Regions from separate parts of the Halomonas sp. 113 genome, predicted to be linked through region 2. Evidence: predicted binding sites of a transcription regulator. Region 2 holds the regulator's gene; each other region holds the start of a gene.
The links. The regulator LexA, encoded in region 2, represses DNA repair genes until DNA is damaged. The targets are predictions, from matches to a motif close to TACTGTNTANNTANACAGTA.
Positions count from the first base shown of each region.

Region 1 (3,248 bases), 2.1 Mb from region 2:
AATCACCCCGCCATCGCGGATCACCACCGGCGGATTTTCTACCAGCGCCCGGCTGAGCATATCGGCCATTTCTGGGTAGGGGCGAATATGCGGGCGCAGGTTATCCAGCGCACTGCCGCTCTCAACCTCGCTAAGCTGTTGCTCCAGTTCCGGAAGCGTTACCAGTGCATCCCGCAGCCGTGCCAAATCGCGCGGGCGGGCGCTATACAGCGCCACCCGGGCCAGAATGCGCTCCACGTCGCCCACCGCGCTCAACGTCTCGCGCAGCGGCATATAGGCGGCATCCAGGCTTAGCAGCGCCACACCCGCATGACGGGCCTGGACAATCTCGCGTTGACGCAGTGGCCGATTAAGCCAGCGTTTGAGTAGCCGTGAACCCATGGCGGTGGTACAGGTATCCAGCACGCTGGCCAGGGTGTTGTCGCTGCTGCCGCCCAGGTTGATATCAATTTCCAGATTACGGCGGCTGGCAGCGTCGATCACCACCGCGTCGTCGCGGTTCTCAACGCTGATGGCGGTCACGTGGGGCAGGCGCGAGCGCTGAGTGTCCCGGGCATAATCGATCAATACCCCGGCAGCAATTAGCGCAGAGGTTAAGTGCGCACAGCCAAAGCCACGTAAATCCTGCACTTCGAACTGGTCGCAGAGGCTACGGGTAGCGCTTTCCAAATCAAACAGCCACTCGCCCTGGCGGCGCAGGCTGCGTTTCTGCGACCAGGCCTCGGGTAGCGTTAAGCTTTCGGGTACCAGCAGCTCGGCCGGGGAGAGACGCGTCAGCTCGGCGAGCATTTCGGCTTCGCTGTCTACTTCCAGTACGTTGAAGCGACCACTGGAGAGCTCCAGCCAGGCAAGGCCCCAGCTCTCTTTTCCGGGAGAAACGGACACCAGGACGTTGTCGCGGCGGGCATCGAGCAGCGCTTCATCGTGGAGTGTGCCAGGGGTGACGATACGCACCACTTGGCGCTCAACGGGCCCTTTGCTGGTCGCGGGGTCGCCAATTTGCTCACAAATAGCGACCGACTCGCCGCCAGCGACGAGGCGGGCCAGATAGCCCTCAGCGCTGTGATAGGGGACGCCCGCCATCGGGATAGGCTTGCCGCCTGACTGCCCACGCTGGGTAAGGGTAATATCCAGCAGTGCGGCGGCGCGCTTGGCGTCGTCGAAAAACAGTTCATAAAAATCCCCCATGCGGTAGAACAGCAGTACCTCGGGGTGCTCGCGCTTGATCTTTAAATATTGCGTGATCATGGGCGTGTTAGGGGGAATGGCCTGTGACATGGGCGTCCTGATTGAGCAATTTCTTTGAGAAAGCTAAACGCAGTATTCTACGCTGAATAGACGACTCACTTGAAGGAGCGACCATAGTGCCCAGCGAAACTAGCCTGAAAAATCTTGATTTAACCCTGTTAGCTCAGCGGCTGGGGCGGCTGTGTAAGCAGTTGAATGTGGAAGTGACCGCCGCTGAGTCATGTACGGGGGGAGGCATTGCCAGCGCCATTACCGAGGTGGCGGGTAGCTCTGCTTACTTTACGACGGGCTATGTGACCTATGCGAATGCTGCTAAAACGCGCTTATTGGGGGTGCCTGAGACCACGCTGGCCGAGCACGGTGCTGTCAGCAAGGAGGTCGTCAAAGCCATGGTGCTGGGCGCCTGTAATGAAAGTGGCGCGGGCTTAGCTGTTGCCGTTAGCGGTGTTGCAGGCCCAGAGGGGGGGAGCGCTGAAAAGCCGGTGGGTACGGTTTGGTTGGCCTGGGGAGATGCTGCTGCCCAGGAAGCTGAATGCTTTCACTTTCCAGGTGACCGTCAGTCGGTGCGAGAGCAGGCCGTGCGTCAGGCCTTGGTTGGGCTGGTGGCGCGCCTGAATGAGCGCGAGAAGGCGAGCAAGACGAACCAGCCGTAAGAAAAAGGCGCATATGCAAAAAGGCTGTTGATAAAATAGATGAGAGAAAGCGCGATCAAGGATTTGTTTACGGCGCAATCTTTGGCATACTACTGGCTAATTATACAGCTTGTTATGAGGAATCTCTGAATGGCTCAGGATGACAACCGCACTAAAGCGCTAAACGCTGCACTCACCCAAATCGACCGTCAGTTCGGCAAGGGCACCGTCATGCGTCTAGGCGACGCACCGCGTGTCGTCATGCCGTCGGTTTCCACCGGTTCATTGGGTCTGGATATCGCCCTCGGCATCGGCGGGCTGCCGTTTGGCCGTGTGTGCGAAATCTTTGGCCCGGAATCGTCGGGTAAAACGACCCTGACCCTTTCGGTGATTGCTCAGGCGCAAAAACAGGGCAAAGTGTGTGCCTTCGTCGATGCCGAGCATGCGCTTGACCCCAGCTACGCAGAAAAGCTAGGCGTCAACCTGGATGATCTACTGATTTCCCAGCCGGACACCGGTGAGCAGGCGCTGGAAATTACCGACATGCTGGTACGCTCTGGCGGTGTTGACGTGATTGTTATCGACTCGGTCGCTGCGTTGACCCCGCGCGCTGAAATCGAAGGCGAAATGGGTGATTCCCACGTTGGCCTACAGGCGCGTTTGATGTCTCAGGCACTGCGTAAAATCACCGGTAATATCAAAAACGCCAATTGCTTGGTGATCTTCATCAACCAGATCCGCATGAAGATCGGCGTCATGTTCGGTAGCCCCGAAACCACCACTGGTGGTAACGCGCTGAAGTTCTATGCCAGCGTGCGTCTGGATATTCGTCGTACCGGCTCGGTGAAAGTGGGTGATGAAGTCACCGGTAACGAAACCCGCGTGAAAGTAGTCAAAAACAAGGTAGCACCGCCATTCCGTCAGGCTGAATTCCAGATTCTTTACGGCAAGGGTATCTACCACGCCGGTGAGGTCATCGACCTGGGCGTGCAGTGCAACCTAGTCGACAAAGCCGGTGCCTGGTACAGCTATAAAGGTAAGAAAATCGGTCAAGGTAAAGCCAATTCAGCGCTGTATCTGGAAGAGCACCCGGAAATTATGCTCGAAATCGAAACGCAGATTCGTGAGCAGCTCTTGGCCAAGCCCGATCCTAAAAAGGAGAAGGAAGATGCACCTGCCGAAGCAGCGGCAGAATTGGATGCGGGTGATGACGATCTGCTTTAAGACGACTCTCGCTAAGATAAGCTGATGGCATTCACCTCCCAGCGTGATGCTACGCCCCGTGATATCGCCATTGGTTTACTGGCTCGGCGCGAATACTCCCGCGCCGAGCTTGCTCAGCGTCTGAAGAAAAAGTCTTTCGACGAT
Region 1 covers NZ_LR881453.1:707,707-710,954, forward strand. Annotated here, with positions in the region: gene mutS (DNA mismatch repair protein MutS) at 1-1,278, opposite strand, end outside; gene YERSI8AC_RS03490 (CinA family protein) at 1,362-1,901, shown strand; gene recA (recombinase RecA) at 2,031-3,104, shown strand; gene YERSI8AC_RS03500 (regulatory protein RecX) at 3,129-3,248, shown strand, end outside.
Region 1: recA (recombinase RecA) is a predicted target of LexA. The motif match lies at 1,992-2,011, and genes of this name have one in related genera.

Region 2 (3,248 bases):
CTGATCAGTCAAAGGACTGGCGTCCACCGTGCAACCAAACAGGGGTGCCCGGCAACGCTAACGAAAAGATATAGAGCAAATCACTATTGCGTAAACGAATACAGCCGTGGGACGCAGCAACGCCCATGGGCTCGTCAGGCGGCGTCCCGTGCAGGTAAATATAGCGCCGTTGCGAGTCCACCTGACCACCGCGGTTCACGCCCTTTTCCAAGCCACACAGCCACAGTATGCGGGTCAGAATCCAGTCACGCTCTGGATGCTCTTCGGCGAGTTCGGGCGAAAATGTCTCGCCCGTCCAGCGGCGACCTCGAAACACCGCATTTTCGGGCATATCACCGCCAATGGCCGCGCGCACATAGTGCCACCCGCGGGGGGTTTTACCACTGCCGTTGCGCTCCCCGCTTCCGGCAGCACCGGATGAAATAGAACACTCATGGAGCACTTTTGGCCCTCGCCAACAGCGCAGCAACTGTTCGGTAGTATCGATCTCCAGCCAGATATGTTCCGTTGGAGGTAGCTCAGCTAGCGTAGGAGTTCGCATGTTTTCCTTCTTCTGGCTTGGCACCGTCAAGGGCTATGGGTAACGGCGCATTCATAGCAGCCACCACTACCGGGAGCAATCGCCTGACCAAATCACGCACAGAGACCTGCTCGTGGTAATCCTTCTCCGCGATATCGCGTAGCGCATCGAGGCCAGACAGGGTAAAGATTACCGTGCCGAGCACAAAGTGTAGCCGCCAAAAACGCTCGGCGTCAGGCAGATCCGGCGTTGCTTTGCGCACAAGCTCGGTGAAGCGTGTAAACACATCGCCATACTCTTCCTGGATATAACGTCTTAGATGTCCCTGTGCTTGACTGTAGGCAAGACCCAGCAGGCGCATAAACACTTTCAAACTATTGCGCTCGGCGGGCACCGCGAGAACGGTAGTTGCCATGGTCTCGAGCAGTGTTTCCAGCGGGATAACGCGCCCGGCGTGTTGGCCCTCGAGCTCATCTAGAGCAGTATGAAAGCGCTGACTAAACGGATCCAGGTAGCGGGCAAAAACGGCCTGAATCAAGGCTTTTTTGGAACCAAAATGGTAATTAACAGCGGCTAAGTTAACCCGCGCTTTGCTAGTGATGTTGCGCAGCGAAGTTTCAGCAAAACCCCGCTCTGCAAACAGCACCTCGGCGGTGTCGAGTATACGGGTCACCGTATCAGATTGAGCCATGTCGCTCTCCAGGGAAACAGGTGTTTAAAACATAGCAAAATACTATGCCATAACGTAGGCGGGCTCAACGCTTGATTTATTGACAAAATGTGACGTATTAAATAAGCAGAAACTTAGTTTCAAACGATTAGAAAAATTGCATAGACATCGGCAATAGGCACTGACAAGCCATATACTGGACAGAGGAACATACTGTATACTTAAACACTTATTGATTAAGTCGACATTTAACTTGTTACTGTCTATTCACTATTTATGGAGTCTGGTATGTCGCGTCCGCTAACCGCTCGCCAACAGCACGTGTTTGATTTTATCGTTAAGACCATGGGCGAATTTGGCTACCCTCCTACCCGCGCCGAGATTGCCAAAGCACTTGGCTTCCGCTCACCCAATGCGGCTGAAGAGCACCTGCGCGCGCTGGAACGCAAAGGTGTTATTCGCATTATCCGCAACACCTCTCGCGGCATCCGCCTGCCCAACCAGGAACCTCAAGAAGTCCTGGATAGCGCAGTCACCGCCTTACCCACAACCAACGTGGAAGCCCCACCCACTGGCCTGCCTGTGATCGGGGAAGTAGCTGCCGGCAGCCCCATTTTGGCCGCCGAACATATTGATCGCTACTGCCCGCTACCGGCCGAGTACTTCACTCCCAAAGCTGACTATCTGCTGCGCGTACGCGGCCTTTCCATGAAGGATATTGGCATTTTGGAAGGTGATTTACTGGCGGTTCATCGCACTGACCGGGTTCGCGATGGCCAGATCGTGGTTGCCCGCCTGGACGATGAAGTAACGGTTAAACGCTTCAAACGCCAGGGGCATCAAGTGACGCTGTTTGCAGAGAACCCTGATTTTGCGCCCATTGAAATCGACCTGCGCTCTCAAGCGCTCGATATTGAAGGCGTTGGAGTCGGCGTAATTCGTGGTGGCAACGGCCAGGCACTCGGCTAACAAATCCGCTACTGCAGGTCGATATAGCGGTGGTCATTGAAGGTGGCCACCCAGTTTGGGTGATAGACCAGCAGGATGCTCAGCAGCATGCCAGTAATAAATGCCTCTGAAGGCATTAGCAGTGGTAAAAAACGCGCATACTCCTGGGCGAGATAGATCGCCTCAGGGTCTGTACCCGCGACGATAATCAGCACTACCGCCGCCAAGCCTCCTCCCAGCGTTGCCAGCGCCGCGCCAAAAAAGCCGCAGGCAAACAGAAATACCATCAAGTTATCCGGCAGGCGGCGATCTACCAGCCGCCATACCGTGCCAATAACGGCCGCCGGGACGATCCCGGTAACCAGCACATTTGCCCCCAGCAACATCCACTCATTGCGGCCAATCACCACCATGGCAATGTTGATCAGCACGTTGCTAATCAGCGCTAATGGCGCTTTAAAAACGAGTGTCATCAATACTGTAAAAACAAGGTGTAGCGTTAGCCAATCAACAGCCTGGGCACGAAGCTGCCACATCAGCATCACCGCCAGCGTAGCACCCAGCCAGCGGTGCTGAAGCGCTGAATCCGCTATCAACACCTGCCAGGGACGCCCCCAAAGCGCCCATGCGATCACTGCTAACGAGAGTAGCCAGGTGAGCAGCAGCGCCCAGGGCGATAATACACTTTGCGCAAATGACATGGCGGCCTCTCAGGTTGATGGGCGGGCATTATAGAGTACTTAGCTAAATACCACTGTCTTGTTGCCATGCACCAACACACGATCCTCTAAGTGCCAACGCAAACCGCGAGCGAGCACGGCTTTCTCCACATCACGACCAAAGCGGACTAGATCAGTAGGCGTATGACAGTGGCTAACGCGATGGATATCCTGTTCGATGATGGGGCCTGCGTCGAGTTCCTCGGTCACATAGTGGCAGGTAGCGCCAATCAGCTTAACCCCCCGCTGGTAGGCCTGGTGGTAGGGCTTAGCCCCGGCAAAAGAGGGCAAAAAGCTGTGGTGAATATTGATCACTCGCCCCGCATAGCGCGCGCACAGCTCAGGGGGCAGTATTTGCATATAGCGCGCCAGCACCACGCAGTCGGCGCGG
Region 2 covers NZ_LR881453.1:2,758,953-2,762,200, forward strand. Annotated here, with positions in the region: gene YERSI8AC_RS12945 (L,D-transpeptidase) at 5-541, opposite strand; gene YERSI8AC_RS12950 (TetR/AcrR family transcriptional regulator) at 519-1,211, opposite strand; gene lexA (transcriptional repressor LexA) at 1,479-2,159, shown strand; gene YERSI8AC_RS12960 (energy-coupling factor ABC transporter permease) at 2,168-2,839, opposite strand; gene purU (formyltetrahydrofolate deformylase) at 2,879-3,248, opposite strand, start outside.

Region 3 (3,248 bases), 1.2 Mb from region 2:
GAGCTTATCCATCGTCGCCATCAGCCGTTCACTGCGTTTAGCCTCTTCGTCGGTTTGCGGGGTTTCAGTGAGGGTAAGCTGTCGGTTGGCCTTAGGTGAAAGGTCGAGCAGCATCAGACCTGCTTTATGGTAGGCGTAGCCCTTGCGCCAGAGACGGCGTAGGCCTTGTACCGCTGAGGCGATGATATCGCGGCTATCATCGGTGGGCCTCTCTAGAGAGACAACCACACGTTGTTGATATTGCGGTAAGTCAGTACGGAATGGGTTGGTTCGCAAAAACACCATCACGGCACTGGTTACACTTTGCTGTTTGCGCAGCTTTTCTGCTGCCCTCGCGGCGTGATGCCTTAAGGCTTCGCGTAAGTCATGGGGGTTGCCGGTAAGCCTGCCGAATGAACGCGACACCATGATTTGTTTTTTAGGTAGACTCATGTCATCAAGCTGGATGGCGGATTGCCCGCGTAGCTCCCATACGATGCGTTCCTGAACCACACTAAAGCGCTGCCTAATACGCTTAGCGTCTGCCTCACGCAGATCCCATGCGGTATCAATACCCATTACGCTTAATCGTTCACCGGTACGGCGTGCCACGCCCCACAGCTCGGTTACCGGCAACTGTTTTAGCAATGCTTTGGTCGCTTCACTATCAGCGGTTAGCTTACATACGCCATGCTGCTTGTAGGCAGGATGTTTTTTAGCCGCTTGATTCGCCACTTTGGCGAGTACGCGGGTAGGTGCAAACCCCACGCACACGGGAATGCCCGTCCACTGTCGAACGGTATCGCGCATGGCTTGGCCCCGCGCCTCCAGCGAATCTGGGTCAAAGCCCTGAAACCCGACAAAGCTTTCATCAATGGAGTACACCTCCACATGGGGCGAAAACTCGCCTAGCACCTCAGTTACCCGCTGGGACATATCGCCGTATAACGCATAGTTACTGGATAGCAGCACAGCCTGGCGACGAATCGCGGGCGGTAACAAGTGCATGGCCGTCCCCATCTCAACACCCAGGGCTTTGAGTTCGTTGCTACGGGCAACGACGCAACCATCGTTATTCGACAGCACCCCTACCGGACGCCCTTCCAGCATTGGATCAAAAACGCGCTCGCAACTGACATAAAAGTTGTTGCAGTCAACGAGTGCAATCACGGCAGTGCCCTCAGCAGATTGTGAATCACGTCGGTCACTACACCCCATACTTGGGATTCGCGTCCATCAAGGGGAATCGGCTTAAAATTGGGGTTGCTTGCTTTGAGGTAGGTACGCTGACCAACGCGCTCCAGACGCTTAACAGTCATTTCCCCATCTACGCAGATCACCACAATCCGACCAGGCAGCGCTTCCAGGCTGCGATCCACCACCAATAAGTCCCCAGGGTGGATGCTGTCTCCGATCATTGAATAACCTTCGGCACGAGCAAAATAGGTCGAGGCTGGGCGTTTAACGACGTAGCGGTGCAGATCTAGCTCGGTATCCAAGTGATCATCGGCGGGCGAAGGAAATCCCGCGCGCACGGCGGTTGAATAGAGCGGCAAGGGTAGTGACGAGGCCATGGTGTCTGCGCGGCCCAGGAGTGAAACGTTCGATGACATAATAGGCTACCTATTTTACTGTATATATGAACAGTATCAGTAAAGGAGTTTCATGAAGCAAGCACTCAAAGGTCAAAGCCAAAAAATTACAGACCTATATCACTCCTATGAATCCTGCACACGGGATCACTTTGACACCTATAGGAGTGTTGTTTATGTCCCCGCCTTGCCTGCGCTGTGCAGCCCCATGCACGCTTAACTTTGAAACCGCCCAACGTATCGGCACCGTTGGCGGCAGCCTTGTCGGCGCTGCCATTGGCGCGTGGCGCGAGTCCTATACCCTAACGTCCCCTTTATCGATGGCCTCAACCCGCTTCCCGTTAGCCAAACTGCCCACTGCCGTGATGGGTGCTGTGTTCGGTAGTCAGGCAGGCTCGCGCGTCGCAACCCAATTTTTCACCCAGAAATTGCCACTCGGTGAAGGAGTTTCCTGGCTATGCATATCGTGTGGTCATGCCTTCCGGCAATTACCCCACTCCTACACTTCACCTCGTTAATTCGTCACCATTAATCGACTTACCCCTAACTTTCCAACCATAAAGCGCTGGCGATTTTCGTCAGCGTTTTTTTATTGCTAGGAGTTTTCATCATGGCTCATCTCGTTGAACAAATGGCTTACGTCGGCGCTACCCCTTGGCACGGCCTGGGACAGCAGCTATCCCGTCAACAACCGTTAGAGGTCTGGCAGCAACAGGCCGGAATGAACTGGCACATTGAAGAAGCCCCGGTGCGCTTTATTGCCGAGGGTGCCAGTCACTTGGGCAGCATTCACTCGTTCCCTGAACAGAAAGTGCTCTACCGCTCGGATACCAAGGCACCGTTATCGGTGGTATCACAGCGTTATAAGGTGGTGCAGCCCGAGGAGATTCTGGAGTTTTACCGCGACCTCACCGAGTACGCTGGATACGAGCAGGAAACCGCTGGGGTACTGAAAGGCGGGCGTAAGTTCTGGGCCTTGGCGCGCAGTGGTTTAAGCACCTCCCTGAAAGGCCAGGATGAGGTCAACGACTACCTACTATTGGCAACCTCCTGTGACGGCACGCTGGCCACCATGGCGACACCCACCACGGTGCGGGTGGTGTGTAACAACACGCTGCAGATTGCGGTGGATGGCACGTCGCAGGCAGTGAAGGTACCCCACCGGTCGGAGTTCGATCCACGTGCGTTAAAAAGCCAACTAGGTATTTCTGTTTCCCAGTGGAATGACTTCATGTACCGCATGAAGGCCCTGGCAGAACGTAAGATCGATCATCGCGAGGCGCAGCAGTATTTCCAGTCAGTGCTCTGCGGTATCGATAAGCCAATCGAAGATCCTTCCAAGCTGCCTAACTATCGGGCGCTCAACAAGGTACAGAAGCTTTACCACGGCGAAGGCCGCGGCTCCCACCTCGACACGGCCAAAGACACTGCCTGGGGTCTGCTCAATGCCGTGACCGAGTACGTGGATCACGACAAGCGGGCTCGCAGCAACGATACCCGTCTGGATTCCGCGTGGTTTGGCCAAGGGGCGCAGCTGAAGCAAGAGGCGCTACAAACGGCCCTTGCCCTGGTGAGCTGACATGCTGTTTCTGATCATTCTAATGCTGATTTTCCTGGTTTTTGTCTTACCCCTCATTGGATAGCGCGATAAGCCCAGCCACTAACAGGCTGGGCTTT
Region 3 covers NZ_LR881453.1:1,541,033-1,544,280, reverse strand. Annotated here, with positions in the region: gene YERSI8AC_RS07435 (Y-family DNA polymerase) at 1-1,149, opposite strand, end outside; gene YERSI8AC_RS07430 (LexA family protein) at 1,146-1,592, opposite strand; gene YERSI8AC_RS07425 (hypothetical protein) at 1,748-2,089, shown strand; gene YERSI8AC_RS07420 (DUF932 domain-containing protein) at 2,182-3,150, shown strand.
Region 3: YERSI8AC_RS07430 (LexA family protein) is a predicted target of LexA. The motif match lies at 1,609-1,628, and genes of this name have one in related genera.

Region 4 (3,248 bases), 2.5 Mb from region 2:
CTTACCTGCGGCGGTGCCATTTTTTTGCCTTTTACTTCAACCCAGGCATCACCGTTATCAGCTTCGCTGATTTTGTACGGCACCATCTTGATGTCTTTCTGGACAACGTCGTCTTTAAAGCGACGGCCAATTAGACGCTTGATGGCGTACAGGGTGTTTTCTGGGTTAGTAACGGCCTGACGTTTAGCCGCCTGACCTACCAGCGTTTCACCATCATCGGTGTAGGCGATGATAGAAGGCGTCGTACGACCGCCTTCGGCGTTTTCGATAACTTTAGCGCTGTCACCATCGAGCACGGCCACACAAGAGTTAGTGGTGCCCAGGTCGATACCAATTATACGTCCCATAGCAATACCTCGAATTCGGTTGTTACAAAACTGAAAATTTAGTTTTTAAAGCTTGTCTGCGGGTTTCCCCGCGGGGTTGCCCTTTATTTGGGGGCCGCCGCTGACATTTCAAGGGCTTTTTTTCACACACTTTTTTCAAACTCTGTGCCGCCAGTGGCTTAATCGGCTTTTTTACTCACTACAACCATCGCTGGGCGCACCAAGCGTCCATTGAGTAAATAGCCTTTCTGCATAACGTCCATCACGGTGTTCGGTTCGAGATCCGGGTTAGGCACCATGGTCATGGCTTCGTGCACTTGCGGGTCGAAGGGTTCACCATGGGGTTCAATGCTTTCAACGCCGAACTTGTTGAGTACATCCAGCTGCATTTTCAAGGTCATGGAAACACCTTCACGATGAACTTCCGATGCACCCTCTTCCATGGTCTCAAGCGCTTTTTCCAGGCTATCCACCACTGGCAGCAGCTCTTTAACGAACTTCTCCAGGGCAAACTTGCGGGCTTTTTCCGCTTCCTGCTCCGCACGGCGGCGCACGTTTTGCGCTTCAGCGGCGGCGCGCAGGGCCTGATCCTTGGCTTCGGCCAAGCTCTGCTCTAACTCACCTACTTGGGCTGCCAGCATTTCCGCTTCCGGGTTGTCGACGCTGTCTTCTAGCGCCTCTTCGTCATTGATCAATCCTTCCAGTTCGCCCTCCATCAAGCGCTCTTCAGCAACCTTCTCAGCTGCTTGCTCGGCGCCATCGGCGTCTTGCTCGTGGCGGGCCAGCTCATCGTCCATTGGTGTTTGCGGTTCTTTCGCCATGTTGTGCTCCTAAAAAGTAGAGCGCGGCCACGCGGGCGGCGCGCAAAGAAGTAAGCTTTAAGTCACTAGCTTTGACTGATCATGCACGCTATATGGGGGCCATAAATTCCATCTCAAGAGGTGCATTGAAGTGAGTTATTAACTACTGTATAAATCAACAACTATTGGATAAGTATCCAGCTTCTATGCTGTACCGCCTCAGGAGGCGCCATGCTTACTCAGCTAGCTATTCAAGATTTCGCCATTGTCGATCACTTAGAACTCGACTTGACCGGCGGTATGACCGCGATTACCGGGGAAACCGGCGCGGGCAAATCGATCCTGTTAGGCGCCCTTGGGCTCTGCCTGGGCGAGCGTGCCGACGCCGGAAGCGTGCGTCACGGCCGCGAGCGTACGGACCTCTCCGCACGCTTCGACATTCAGCACCTGCCTGCCGCCGTCGAGTGGCTAACGGCGCGGGAGCTTCCCGCCGAGGAGTGCTTGCTGCGCCGTGTGGTCACCGCCAACGGCCGTTCCAAAGCCTGGATTAACGGCCAACCCGCGACTATCTCGGATCTAAAATCCCTCGGCGAGCAGCTGATTCAGATTCATGGACAGCATGCCCACCATGCGCTGATGCGCGAAGAGACCCATCTTGCCCTGCTGGACGATTACGCAGGCCTAAACGATGCCACCACTCAATTAGCTGAAACGTTCCGCGAGTGGCGCAGTGCGCGTCGGCAGTTGAAGAAGCTAAGCGAAGAAGGCAGTGAAGTTGAGGCCAAACGGCAGCTGTTGCGTTACCAAGTAGAAGAGCTGGATCAGCTCGGTTTAGCGGAAGGTGAATTAGCCACGCTAGAGGAAGAGCAGCACACCCTGGCTCACGCGGAAGAGACCCTGCGCGAAACCCAGTTTGCCGCCGACTGCTGCGCCAGTGACGAGGGCGGCGCTCTCTCTTTGCTCAACCAAGCGTTCACCCACTTAAGCGCCCTGCCAGGTAGCGACAAAGGCACCCTGGCGAACACGCTTGCCATGCTGAGCGATGCGCGCATTCAAGTGGAAGAGGCCTCCAGCGAACTCAATCGCCTCGCCAGCACCACCGAATTAGACCCTGAGCGGCTCGCCTGGGTTGAAGAGCGTATGACCGACGTCCATCGGATTGCCCGCAAGCACCACGTTGCTCCTGATGAGCTATGCGCCCTGCATGCTGACCTACAGCGGGAAGTCGCGCAGTTAGAAGAGGGTGGCAATGACCTGGAGGCACTCAGTGCGCGGGTCGTCGAGCTACGCGAAGACTATCGCCAAGAGGCGAAAAAACTCAGCGAGAGCCGTCAAAAAGCCGCACTTCGCTTGGGTAAAGAGGTGCAGCAGCAACTGGGCTTTTTGGCCATGGGCAAAGCCCGTTTTGAAGTGGAGGTCACCGCTAAAGACGCGCCCTCCCCTGAAGGTCTCGATCGCGTGCAGTTTTTGATTAGCGCCAACCCCGGCCAACCCGCTCGCCCATTGACCAAAGTCGCCTCCGGCGGTGAGTTGTCGCGGATTAGCCTGGCGATTCAAGTGGTCGCGGCGACGCACTCAACGGTGCCCAGCCTGGTGTTTGACGAAGTGGATGTGGGTATCTCGGGGGCCACCGCAGAGATCGTTGGCCAACTGCTGCGCAAACTGGGCGAAAACGGCCAGGTCATGACCGTGACCCACCTACCCCAGGTGGCAGCACAGGCGCACCAGCACCTGCATATCGAGAAACAGGCGAAGCGCGATACAACGCTGACCCAGATGGCGCTACTCGACGAACAGGGCCGCATCAGCGAACTGGCGCGCATGCTGGGCGGCGTCACGCTTTCTGACCAAACCCTCGCCCACGCTCGGGAGATGCTGCACGCCAGCCAACGCCCGCCGCACTGATTGAGCGGGCGCCCTGCGCCGTTTCTGTGCATTTCTATAGCGCACAGCTATACAGCACATCTGCACACAGCAAAACAAACGCCCCTGATCCACTTGGCGAATTCAGTTAACCAGGAATTCGGCCAAATGGCTCAGGGGCGCTTATATTTCGAACCGCGATTAACGGTCTGCGACTAACAGCGACCTACGAACACTATTTCTTGTTCGTCGGCCCGCT
Region 4 covers NZ_LR881453.1:262,978-266,225, reverse strand. Annotated here, with positions in the region: gene dnaK (molecular chaperone DnaK) at 1-347, opposite strand, end outside; gene grpE (nucleotide exchange factor GrpE) at 506-1,147, opposite strand; gene recN (DNA repair protein RecN) at 1,358-3,031, shown strand; gene fur (ferric iron uptake transcriptional regulator) at 3,225-3,248, opposite strand, start outside.
Region 4: recN (DNA repair protein RecN) is a predicted target of LexA. The motif match lies at 1,291-1,310, and genes of this name have one in related genera.